3 regions of the Shigella dysenteriae genome follow, and region 2 is predicted to be linked to each of the others. Evidence: predicted binding sites of a transcription regulator. Region 2 holds the regulator's gene; each other region holds the start of a gene.

Region 1 (4,290 bases), 770 kb from region 2:
AGCAGTTGTTGCGCGGCGGGGTTGGCGTAATGGATCGCCAGGTTGTCATCGATTAACAAAATACTGTTAATCAGCGAGTTGAGGATCTGCCCAGCATCGGGCTGCGTGCCTGTTGCCATAAAGCAGTCTCCTGAACAGGTTGCACCATTTTAGTGCATTATAGCTTTTTACGGATAAAAAGCGCGAAGCATCAGAGAATTGACGGAGAAAAAAGCCCATGCAGAGATGGGCTGAAAGTTTCCACGGCAACTAAATCCCGGCGTTGTTGCGCCGGGTAGTACAACTTCAACTATTAGACGCTGTAGTACAGCTCAAACTCTACCGGATGCGGAGTCATACGCACGCGGTCATCTTCTTCGCGACGCAGAGCGATGTACGCATCAATCGCTTCATCAGTGAACACGCCACCGGCTTTCAGGAACTCACGGTCCAGATCCAGTTCGTTCAGTGCTTCTTCCAGAGAGCCTGCAACCTGTGGGATCTCTTTCGCCTCTTCCGGCGGCAGGTCATACAGGTTTTTGTCCATAGCTTCGCCCGGATGGATCTTGTTCTTGATACCATCAAGACCGGCCATCAGCAGGGCAGCAAAGCACAGGTACGGGTTAGCCGCCGGGTCCGGGAAACGTACTTCGATACGACGCGCTTTCGGAGAAGAAACCACTGGAATACGGATAGAAGCAGAACGGTTACGTGCAGAGTAAGCCAGCATTACCGGTGCTTCGTAGCCCGGGACCAGACGCTTATAAGAGTTGGTGGTCGGGTTTGCCAGGGCGTTAATCGCTTTCGCGTGTTTGATTACGCCGCCAATGTAGTACAGCGCCTGCTCAGACAGACCAGCGTATTTGTCGCCCGCGAACAGGTTAACGCCGTTTTTAGACAGAGACATGTGGCAGTGCATACCGGAGCCGTTATCACCGAACATCGGTTTTGGCATAAAGGTCGCGGTTTTACCGAAGCGGTGCGCTACGTTGTGCACAACATATTTGTAGATCTGAATTTCGTCAGCTTTTTTGGTCATGGTATTGAAGCGGGTAGCCACTTCGTTCTGACCAGCAGTCGCTACTTCGTGGTGATGGGCTTCAACCACCAGACCCATCTGTTCCATCACCAGACACATTTCAGAACGAATATCCTGAGCCGAGTCTACCGGCGGAACCGGGAAGTAACCGCCTTTCACTGCTGGACGGTGACCTTTGTTACCACCTTCATATTGGGTGGAGGAGTTCCATGCGCCTTCGATATCGTCGATAGCAACGTGGGAACCGGAGATAGATGATCCGAAACGGATGTCATCGAACAGGAAAAATTCTGGTTCTGGTCCGAACAGTACGGTGTCGGCAATGCCAGTGGAACGCAGGTAATCTTCAGCGCGCTTCGCGATGGAGCGCGGGTCACGGTCATAGCCTTGCAGGGTGCCTGGTTCAAGGATGTCGCAACGGATAATCAGGGTAGAATCGGCGAAGAACGGGTCAATCACTGCGGTGGATGCGTCTGGCATCAGCACCATGTCGGATTCGTTAATGCCTTTCCAGCCGCCAATCGAGGAGCCGTCAAACATTTTGCCTTCTTCGAAGAATTCAGCATTCACCTGATGAGCAGGGATAGTGACGTGCTGTTCTTTACCTTTGGTATCGGTGAAGCGCAAATCAACAAACTTCACTTCGTGCTCGTTCAGCATCGTCAGTACGTGTTCAGCGGACATACTTTAACTCTCCTGGATTGGTCATTGTCGTCGTGGTAACGAAATCTGCAATTATTTTGGCCGTGTCGCCGTAAAAAAGATAAAGCGAAAACTGTGCCAACTTTTAAATTGTCCCTAAAAGGCGTTATCATGCTTAACATCGTGCAAAAGGGCTGCACCATGATGTGAATGTTGCACCAATATAGTGCTTCAATGGAAACATTAAGCACCATATTGGTGCAATGACCTTTGGATAACCCTTTTTATGCTCCGTGAAAGCGATCACAAAGGGACTCTGCAATACTTGTTTGCGGAGGATGTTTGTGATCCTGTTTTGTAGTGCGATTAATCCGTGTACAATAACGCGCTATTTCTAATGCCTGAGGCAAAGTTGTGATCGAAAAATTGCGTAATATCGCCATCATCGCGCACGTAGACCATGGTAAAACCACCCTGGTAGACAAGCTGCTCCAACAATCCGGTACGTTCGACTCTCGTGCCGAAACCCAAGAGCGCGTGATGGACTCCAACGATTTGGAGAAAGAGCGTGGGATTACCATCCTCGCGAAAAACACCGCTATCAAATGGAATGATTACCGTATTAACATCGTTGATACCCCGGGGCACGCCGACTTCGGTGGTGAAGTTGAACGTGTAATGTCCATGGTAGACTCAGTGCTGCTGGTGGTTGACGCATTTGACGGCCCGATGCCGCAAACGCGCTTCGTAACCAAAAAAGCGTTTGCTTACGGCCTGAAGCCGATTGTTGTTATCAACAAAGTTGACCGCCCTGGCGCGCGTCCTGATTGGGTTGTGGATCAGGTATTCGATCTGTTCGTTAACCTCGACGCGACCGACGAGCAGCTGGACTTCCCGATCGTTTACGCTTCTGCGCTGAACGGTATCGCGGGTCTGGACCACGAAGATATGGCGGAAGACATGACCCCGCTGTACCAGGCGATTGTTGACCACGTTCCTGCGCCGGACGTTGACCTTGACGGTCCGTTCCAGATGCAGATTTCTCAGCTCGATTACAACAGCTATGTTGGCGTTATCGGCATTGGCCGCATCAAGCGCGGTAAAGTGAAGCCGAACCAGCAGGTTACTATCATCGATAGCGAAGGCAAAACCCGCAACGCGAAAGTCGGTAAAGTGCTGGGCCACCTCGGTCTGGAACGTATCGAAACCGATCTGGCGGAAGCTGGCGATATCGTGGCGATCACGGGTCTTGGCGAACTGAACATTTCTGACACCGTTTGCGACACGCAAAACGTTGAAGCGCTGCCGGCACTCTCCGTTGATGAGCCGACCGTTTCTATGTTCTTCTGCGTTAACACCTCGCCGTTCTGCGGTAAAGAAGGTAAGTTCGTAACGTCTCGTCAGATCCTGGATCGTCTGAACAAAGAACTGGTACACAACGTTGCGCTGCGCGTAGAAGAAACCGAAGACGCCGATGCGTTCCGCGTTTCTGGTCGTGGCGAACTGCACCTGTCTGTTCTTATCGAAAACATGCGTCGTGAAGGTTTCGAACTGGCGGTATCTCGTCCGAAAGTAATCTTCCGTGAAATCGACGGTCGTAAACAAGAGCCTTACGAAAACGTGACGCTGGACGTTGAAGAACAGCATCAGGGTTCTGTGATGCAGGCGCTGGGCGAACGTAAAGGCGACCTGAAAAACATGAATCCAGACGGTAAAGGCCGCGTACGTCTCGACTATGTGATCCCAAGCCGTGGTCTGATTGGCTTCCGTTCTGAGTTCATGACCATGACTTCCGGTACGGGTCTGCTGTACTCCACCTTCAGCCACTACGACGACGTGCGTCCGGGTGAAGTGGGTCAGCGTCAGAACGGCGTACTGATCTCTAACGGTCAGGGTAAAGCGGTCGCGTTCGCGCTGTTCGGTTTGCAGGATCGCGGTAAGCTGTTCCTCGGTCACGGTGCAGAAGTTTACGAAGGTCAGATTATCGGTATTCACAGCCGCTCTAACGACCTGACTGTAAACTGCCTGACCGGTAAGAAACTGACCAACATGCGTGCTTCCGGTACTGACGAAGCCGTTGTTCTGGTTCCGCCTATCCGCATGACTCTGGAACAAGCTCTGGAGTTCATCGATGATGACGAACTGGTAGAAGTGACTCCGACCTCTATCCGTATTCGTAAACGTCACCTGACGGAAAACGATCGTCGTCGCGCCAACCGCGCACCGAAAGACGATTAATTTCGTTTTTTAGTCATAAAAAACCTGCCAGCGATGGCAGGTTTTTTTTTACCTGTCGTGAGCGCACACCAATGCGAGTATCTCCCTTATAAGTCTGTGATTACGTCAATAGAGAGCTTTGTCACAATTATCTGCAAAGTCATACACCGTTAATTGCTTTCTTTTTTGGCGTAAGCGTAAGATGCTTCATCTGGTTTAAACCAAAAGGATTAAACAATGGCGGAGAATCAATCCACCGTAGAAAATGCAAAAGAGAAACTGGATCGGTGGTTGAAAGATGGCATCACCACGCCGGGTGGAAAACTCCCTTCAGAAAGAGAGCTGGGAGAACTGCTGGGCATTAAACGTATGACGCTGCGCCAGGCGTTGTTGAACCTCGAGGCAGAATCCAA
Region 2 (4,290 bases):
CTGATCAGCCGATCCACATTGAATCGGACCAGCAATCTCTTGATATGCAAGGCAACGTGGTTACCTTTACCGGTAATGTCATCGTCACCCAGGGCACCATCAAAATTAATGCCGACAAAGTGGTCGTTACCCGTCCGGGCGGCGAACAAGGTAAAGAAGTGATTGACGGCTACGGTAAACCGGCAACGTTCTACCAGATGCAGGACAACGGTAAACCCGTTGAAGGTCACGCTTCCCAGATGCACTACGAACTGGCAAAAGATTTTGTCGTTCTGACGGGTAATGCTTATCTGCAGCAGGTCGATAGCAACATTAAGGGCGATAAGATCACTTACCTGGTGAAAGAGCAGAAAATGCAGGCTTTCAGCGACAAAGGCAAGCGTGTAACCACCGTTCTGGTGCCGTCGCAGCTGCAGGACAAAAACAACAAAGGCCAGACCCCGGCACAGAAGAAGGGTAATTAATTCGTTATGGCAACATTAACTGCAAAGAACCTTGCAAAAGCCTATAAAGGCCGTCGCGTGGTAGAAGACGTCAGCCTGACCGTCAACTCCGGGGAAATTGTCGGTCTGCTGGGGCCAAACGGTGCCGGTAAGACCACCACTTTCTATATGGTTGTTGGCATTGTGCCGCGCGATGCGGGCAACATCATTATTGATGATGACGATATCAGTCTGCTGCCTCTGCATGCACGCGCGCGCCGCGGTATCGGCTATCTGCCACAGGAAGCCTCCATTTTCCGTCGCCTCAGCGTTTACGATAACCTGATGGCGGTACTGCAAATTCGTGACGACTTGTCTGCTGAACAACGTGAAGACCGCGCGAACGAGCTGATGGAAGAGTTTCACATTGAGCACCTGCGTGACAGCATGGGGCAGTCACTCTCCGGGGGTGAACGTCGCCGTGTAGAAATTGCCCGCGCACTGGCTGCGAATCCGAAATTTATTCTGCTCGACGAACCGTTTGCCGGGGTTGACCCGATCTCGGTTATCGACATTAAACGCATCATTGAGCACCTGCGCGACAGCGGCCTGGGCGTGCTGATCACTGACCACAACGTGCGTGAAACACTGGCGGTTTGTGAACGCGCTTATATCGTCAGTCAGGGGCATTTGATCGCCCACGGCACGCCTACAGAAATCTTACAAGACGAACACGTTAAGCGTGTATACCTTGGGGAAGACTTCAGACTCTGATAGGGTAGAAGTTTGCGACGTTTTAGCAGGAGAGTACGATTCTGAACATGAAGCAAGGTTTGCAACTCAGGCTTAGCCAACAACTGGCGATGACGCCACAGCTCCAACAGGCAATTCGTCTGTTGCAGTTGTCGACGCTGGAACTTCAGCAGGAGCTACAGCAGGCGCTGGAGAGTAATCCGCTGCTTGAGCAAATCGACACTCATGAAGAAATCGACACCCGCGAAACGCAAGACAGTGAAACGCTGGACACCGCCGACGCGCTCGAACAAAAAGAGATGCCGGAAGAGTTGCCGCTCGATGCCAGTTGGGACACCATTTACACCGCTGGTACACCATCCGGCACCAGCGGTGACTACATTGACGACGAGCTACCGGTCTATCAGGGCGAAACGACGCAGACCTTGCAGGATTACCTGATGTGGCAGGTCGAGCTGACACCGTTTTCCGACACTGACCGCGCTATTGCTACCTCTATCGTCGATGCCGTTGATGACACCGGTTATCTGACTGTCCCGCTGGAAGATATTCTCGAAAGTATGGGCGATGAAGAGATCGACATCGACGAAGTTGAAGCCGTCCTTAAGCGGATCCAACGGTTTGATCCGGTCGGTGTGGCGGCAAAAGATCTGCGTGACTGCCTGCTGATCCAACTCTCCCAATTCGATAAAACCACGCCGTGGCTGGAAGAGGCCAGACTGATCATTAGCGATCATCTCGATCTGTTAGCCAATCACGACTTCCGCACTTTAATGCGCGTCACGCGTCTGAAAGAAGATGTGCTGAAAGAAGCCGTCAATCTGATCCAGTCGCTCGATCCGCGCCCCGGGCAGTCGATCCAGACTGGCGAACCTGAGTATGTCATTCCAGATGTGCTGGTGCGTAAGCATAACGGTCACTGGACGGTAGAACTCAACAGTGACAGCATTCCGCGTCTGCAAATCAACCAGCACTACGCCTCGATGTGCAATAACGCGCGCAACGATGGTGACAGCCAGTTTATCCGCAGCAATCTGCAGGATGCCAAATGGTTGATCAAGAGTCTGGAAAGCCGTAACGATACGCTACTGCGCGTGAGTCGCTGTATCGTTGAACAGCAGCAAGCCTTCTTTGAGCAAGGCGAAGAATATATGAAACCGATGGTACTGGCCGATATCGCCCAGGCTGTCGAAATGCATGAATCGACGATATCTCGCGTGACCACGCAAAAATACCTGCATAGTCCACGAGGCATTTTTGAACTGAAGTATTTCTTTTCCAGTCACGTCAATACCGAGGGCGGCGGCGAAGCTTCCTCTACGGCGATTCGTGCGCTGGTGAAGAAATTAATCGCGGCGGAAAACCCAGCGAAACCGTTGAGCGACAGCAAGTTAACCTCTTTGCTGTCGGAACAAGGTATCATGGTGGCACGCCGCACTGTTGCGAAGTACCGAGAGTCTTTATCCATTCCGCCGTCAAACCAGCGTAAACAGCTCGTTTGACCCAACCGATAAGGAAGACACTATGCAGCTCAACATTACCGGAAATAACGTCGAGATCACCGAGGCACTGCGCGAATTTGTTACAGCCAAATTTGCCAAACTTGAGCAATATTTTGACCGAATCAACCAGGTCTATGTTGTTCTGAAAGTGGAAAAAGTCACCCACACCTCAGATGCAACACTGCATGTAAACGGTGGTGAAATTCATGCCAGCGCGGAAGGTCAGGACATGTACGCTGCCATTGATGGCTTAATTGATAAGCTGGCACGCCAGTTGACCAAACATAAAGATAAACTGAAACAACACTAATTGTCCGGGCAATTAGCATGTGCATGGCGGCCTGTTGTGCGGCACAACGGGCCATTTGTACGGTTAATGCTCCGAGCCTGTTCCACTGTTTGAGTGGGCAGGTTCTTAGGTGAAATTATGACAAATAATGATACAACTCTACAGCTTAGCAGTGTTCTTAACAGGGAATGTACGCGAAGCCGCGTCCACTGTCAGAGCAAAAAACGCGCCCTGGAAATCATCAGCGAGCTGGCGGCGAAACAACTTAGCCTGCCGCCTCAGGTGGTTTTTGAAGCTATCCTGACGCGGGAAAAAATGGGCAGTACCGGTATCGGCAATGGTATTGCCATTCCGCATGGCAAACTGGAAGAAGATACTCTGCGTGCCGTTGGCGTTTTCGTTCAGCTCGAAACGCCTATAGCTTTCGATGCCATCGACAACCAACCGGTGGACTTACTTTTTGCCCTGCTGGTGCCGGCAGACCAAACTAAAACGCACCTGCATACTCTGTCGCTGGTGGCGAAACGTCTGGCGGACAAAACCATCTGCCGCCGTTTACGCGCAGCCCAGAGCGATGAAGAGCTGTATCAAATCATTACGGATACCGAAGGTACTCCGGATGAAGCGTAGTTATTCGGTAATGTCTCTTTTAGACGTTGTGAGGAGAAACAGTACATGGTACTGATGATCGTCAGCGGACGTTCAGGTTCAGGTAAATCTGTCGCCCTGCGTGCGCTGGAAGATATGGGTTTTTACTGCGTGGATAACCTTCCCGTAGTGTTGTTACCCGATCTGGCTCGAACCCTGGCCGATCGCGAGATTTCTGCCGCCGTCAGCATTGATGTTCGTAATATGCCGGAGTCACCAGAAATATTCGAACAGGCGATGAGTAACCTGCCTGACGCTTTCTCACCGCAACTCCTGTTCCTGGATGCCGACCGTAATACCTTAATTCGTCGTTACAGTGACACGCGCCGACTGCATCCGCTTTCCAGCAAAAACCTGTCGCTGGAAAGTGCTATCGACAAAGAAAGCGATCTGCTGGAGCCTCTGCGTTCGCGAGCGGATCTGATTGTCGATACCTCAGAAATGTCCGTTCACGAGCTGGCAGAAATGCTGCGTACCCGTCTGCTGGGTAAACGTGAACGCGAACTGACAATGGTCTTTGAGTCTTTCGGCTTCAAACACGGTATCCCTATCGATGCAGATTACGTCTTTGACGTGCGCTTCTTGCCGAACCCGCACTGGGATCCGAAACTGCGTCCAATGACAGGTCTTGATAAGCCTGTCGCCGCGTTCCTCGACCGCCACACAGAAGTACACA
Region 3 (4,290 bases), 2.0 Mb from region 2:
GCGAGGGGGATATTCGCTTTCATGATATTCCTCTGACGAAGTTACAACTCGATAGCTGGCGTAGCCGCCTGGCGGTAGTTAGCCAGACGCCATTCCTTTTTTCTGACACCGTGGCGAATAACATCGCGCTGGGTTGCCCGAATGCCACCCAGCAAGAGATTGAGCATGTCGCGCGGTTAGCCAGCGTACATGACGATATTTTGCGTCTACCGCAAGGTTACGATACAGAGGTGGGCGAGCGCGGTGTGATGCTTTCCGGCGGGCAAAAACAGCGTATCTCCATTGCTCGTGCGTTATTAGTCAACGCGGAAATCCTCATCCTTGATGATGCGCTTTCGGCGGTGGACGGACGCACTGAGTACCAGATCCTGCATAACCTGCGCCAGTGGGGACAGGGAAGAACGGTAATCATCAGTGCCCATCGCCTTTCGGCACTGACGGAAGCCAGTGAAATTATTGTGATGCAGCACGGACATATCGCCCAGCGTGGCAATCATGATGAGCTGGCACAACAAAGCGGCTGGTATCGCGATATGTATCGCTATCAACAACTGGAGGCGGCGCTCGACGACGCTCCGGAAATTCGCGAGGAGGCCGTCGATGCGTAGTTTTAGCCAACTGTGGCCGACTCTCAAGCGTCTGTTAGCGTACGGTTCGCCGTGGCGTAAACCGCTGGGGATTGCGCTCCTGATGATGTGGGTTGCGGCAGCGGCAGAAGTCAGTGGGCCGCTGCTTATCAGCTATTTTATCGACAATATGGTAGCGAAAAATAACCTGCCGTTGAAAGTGGTTGCAGGGCTGGCTGCGGCGTATGTTGGGCTACAACTGTTTGCCGCCGGGCTACATTACGCGCAATCGCTGCTGTTTAATCGGGCGGCAGTAGGCGTAGTGCAACAGTTGCGTACCGACGTGATGGATGCTGCGTTACGCCAGCCATTAAGCGAGTTTGATACCCAACCCGTCGGGCAGGTGATTTCCCGCGTCACTAATGACACTGAAGTGATCCGCGATCTCTACGTTACCGTAGTGGCAACTGTCCTGCGCAGTGCCGCACTGGTGGGCGCGATGCTGGTGGCGATGTTCAGCCTCGACTGGCGAATGGCGCTGGTGGCGATAATGATTTTCCCGGTGGTGCTGGTGGTAATGGTGATATACCAGCGTTACAGTACGCCGATTGTCCGTCGTGTGCGCGCCTATCTGGCGGATATCAACGACGGCTTTAACGAAATCATCAATGGCATGAGCGTTATCCAGCAGTTCCGCCAGCAGGCGCGATTTGGCGAACGCATGGGTGAGGCCAGTCGTTCACACTATATGGCGAGGATGCAAACCCTGCGCCTCGACGGTTTTCTGCTGCGTCCGCTGCTGAGTCTGTTTTCATCGCTCATTCTCTGTGGCTTGTTGATGCTGTTTGGCTTCTCCGCCAGCGGCACCATTGAAGTGGGCGTGTTGTATGCGTTTATCAGCTATCTTGGGCGACTTAACGAACCCTTAATCGAACTGACCACGCAGCAGGCGATGCTGCAACAGGCTGTTGTTGCTGGTGAGCGCGTGTTTGAGCTGATGGACGGACCGCGCCAGCAATATGGCAATGATGATCGCCCGTTACAGAGCGGCACCATCGAAGTCGATAACGTGTCATTTGCTTATCGCGATGACAATCTGGTGCTAAAGAACATTAATCTCTCTGTGCCTTCGCGTAACTTTGTGGCGCTGGTCGGGCATACCGGCAGTGGTAAAAGTACCCTCGCCAGTTTATTGATGGGCTATTACCCGCTAACGGAAGGTGAGATTCGCCTTGATGGTCGTCCATTAAGTTCGCTAAGTCACAGCGCGCTGCGCCAGGGCGTGGCAATGGTGCAGCAAGATCCGGTGGTGCTGGCGGATACCTTCCTCGCCAACGTGACGCTGGGGCGTGATATCTCCGAAGAACGCGTCTGGCAGGCGCTGGAAACCGTGCAACTGGCGGAGCTGGCGCGTAGCATGAGCGACGGTATTTACACGCCGCTGGGCGAGCAGGGGAATAATCTCTCTGTCGGGCAAAAGCAACTGCTGGCACTGGCACGCGTGTTGGTGGAGACGCCGCAAATCCTGATCCTTGATGAGGCAACCGCCAGCATTGACTCCGGTACTGAACAGGCGATTCAACATGCTCTGGCAGCGGTGCGTGAACATACCACGCTGGTGGTGATTGCTCACCGCTTATCGACAATTGTCGATGCCGACACCATTCTGGTGCTTCATCGTGGGCAAGCCGTGGAGCAGGGCACTCACCAGCAACTGCTGGCGGCCCAAGGACGCTACTGGCAGATGTATCAACTGCAACTTGCGGGCGAAGAGCTGGCAGCAAGCGTGCGTGAAGAGGAATCATTGAGCGCCTGAATAGCGCAATATTTCATCGTTGGTGCAAAAATGTAACGCACTGTGCACTGTCATAGTGCGTTTTCATTTTCAAACTTCTTAACTTCCTGCTCTCTTTCTCGTTTTTCATTTCTGGCACACCGCTTGCAATACCTTCTTCGTGTAGCAGAACCATTACCGAATTCTGACCGGAGGGGATCTATGAAGCTGGTGACCGTGATAATCAAACCATTCAAGCTGGAAGACGTTCGTGAAGCGTTATCTTCCATTGGTATTCAGGGCCTGACCGTCACCGAAGTGAAAGGTTTCGGGCGTCAGAAAGGGCATGCCGAGCTGTACCGGGGGGCGGAATACAGTGTCAACTTCCTGCCAAAAGTAAAAATTGATGTGGCGATTGCTGATGACCAACTCGATGAAGTGATCGATATCGTCAGTAAGGCGGCTTACACCGGAAAAATTGGCGACGGCAAAATCTTCGTCGCTGAATTGCAACGCGTCATTCGTATTCGTACCGGCGAAGCCGACGAAGCGGCGCTGTAATCTCTGGCACACAGCAACAGGAACGAAAAATGAAGATAGCGACGATAAAAACTGGGCTTGCTTCACTGGCGATGCTGCCGGGACTGGTAATGGCTGCACCTGCGGTGGCCGATAAAGCCGACAATGCGTTTATGATGATTTGTACTGCGCTGGTGCTGTTTATGACTATTCCGGGGATTGCCCTGTTTTACGGTGGGTTGATTCGCGGCAAAAACGTGCTGTCGATGCTGACGCAGGTGACGGTGACATTTGCACTGGTCTGTATTCTCTGGGTGGTTTACGGTTACTCGCTGGCGTTTGGTGAGGGCAACAACTTCTTCGGCAACATTAACTGGTTGATGCTGAAAAACATCGAACTGACGGCGGTGATGGGCAGCATTTATCAGTATATCCACGTAGCGTTTCAGGGATCGTTTGCCTGCATTACCGTAGGCTTGATAGTTGGGGCGCTGGCGGAACGAATCCGCTTCTCAGCTGTGTTGATTTTCGTGGTGGTATGGCTGACGCTCTCTTACATTCCGATTGCGCATATGGTGTGGGGCGGTGGTTTGCTGGCTTCTCACGGTGCGCTGGATTTCGCGGGTGGCACGGTGGTGCATATTAACGCCGCAATCGCCGGTCTGGTGGGCGCGTATCTGATAGGCAAACGCGTGGGCTTCGGCAAAGAGGCGTTTAAACCGCACAACCTGCCGATGGTCTTCACCGGGACTGCCATTCTCTATATCGGTTGGTTTGGCTTTAACGCCGGGTCAGCGGGCACGGCGAATGAAATCGCGGCACTGGCATTTGTGAATACTGTGGTCGCAACGGCGGCGGCAATTCTTGGCTGGATCTTCGGTGAATGGGCGCTGCGTGGTAAGCCTTCACTGCTGGGGGCGTGTTCTGGCGCGATTGCCGGTCTGGTCGGCGTGACGCCAGCCTGTGGCTACATTGGTGTTGGCGGCGCGTTGATTATCGGCGTGGTAGCTGGTCTGGCGGGCTTGTGGGGCGTTACCATGCTCAAACGCTTGCTGCGGGTGGATGATCCCTGCGATGTCTTCGGTGTGCACGGCGTTTGTGGCATTGTCGGCTGTATCATGACCGGGATTTTTGCCGCCAGCTCGCTGGGCGGCGTGGGCTTCGCTGAAGGTGTGACGATGGGCCATCAGTTGCTGGTACAGTTGGAAAGCATCGCCATTACGATCGTCTGGTCCGGTGTGGTGGCATTTATTGGCTACAAACTGGCGGATCTGACGGTTGGTCTGCGTGTACCGGAAGAGCAGGAGCGAGAAGGGCTGGATGTCAACAGCCACGGCGAGAATGCCTATAACGCGTAACAAGCACTGCAAAAAACAGCCGGACGGTTTTCACCTCCGGCTGTTTTTTTAATTGTGATTACGCATCACCCCT

Evidence for each region. Region 2 encodes sigma-54, which starts transcription at its own class of promoters, with help from an activator protein. Its sites were predicted from a motif close to GTTGGCACANNTTTCGCTNT; they were not measured.
Region 1: the regulator sigma-54 is predicted to act here: its motif matches at 1,784-1,803, upstream of glnA (glutamate--ammonia ligase).
Region 3: the regulator sigma-54 is predicted to act here: its motif matches at 2,493-2,512, upstream of glnK (P-II family nitrogen regulator).

What each region holds. Positions count from the first base shown of each region.
Region 1 covers NZ_CP055055.1:5,014,985-5,019,274, forward strand. The annotation lists gene glnL (nitrogen regulation protein NR(II)) at 1-119, opposite strand, end outside; gene glnA (glutamate--ammonia ligase) at 293-1,702, opposite strand; gene typA (ribosome-dependent GTPase TypA) at 2,075-3,898, shown strand; gene HUZ68_RS23935 (GntR family transcriptional regulator) at 4,115-4,290, shown strand, end outside.
Region 2 covers NZ_CP055055.1:4,247,582-4,251,871, forward strand. The annotation lists gene lptA (lipopolysaccharide ABC transporter substrate-binding protein LptA) at 1-464, shown strand, start outside; gene lptB (LPS export ABC transporter ATP-binding protein) at 471-1,196, shown strand; gene rpoN (RNA polymerase factor sigma-54) at 1,244-2,677, shown strand; gene hpf (ribosome hibernation promoting factor) at 2,700-2,987, shown strand; gene ptsN (PTS IIA-like nitrogen regulatory protein PtsN) at 3,105-3,596, shown strand; gene rapZ (RNase adapter RapZ) at 3,642-4,290, shown strand, end outside.
Region 3 covers NZ_CP055055.1:1,198,094-1,202,383, forward strand. The annotation lists gene HUZ68_RS05730 (SmdA family multidrug ABC transporter permease/ATP-binding protein) at 1-608, shown strand, start outside; gene HUZ68_RS05735 (SmdB family multidrug efflux ABC transporter permease/ATP-binding protein) at 601-2,382, shown strand; gene glnK (P-II family nitrogen regulator) at 2,563-2,901, shown strand; gene amtB (ammonium transporter AmtB) at 2,931-4,217, shown strand; gene tesB (acyl-CoA thioesterase II) at 4,266-4,290, opposite strand, start outside.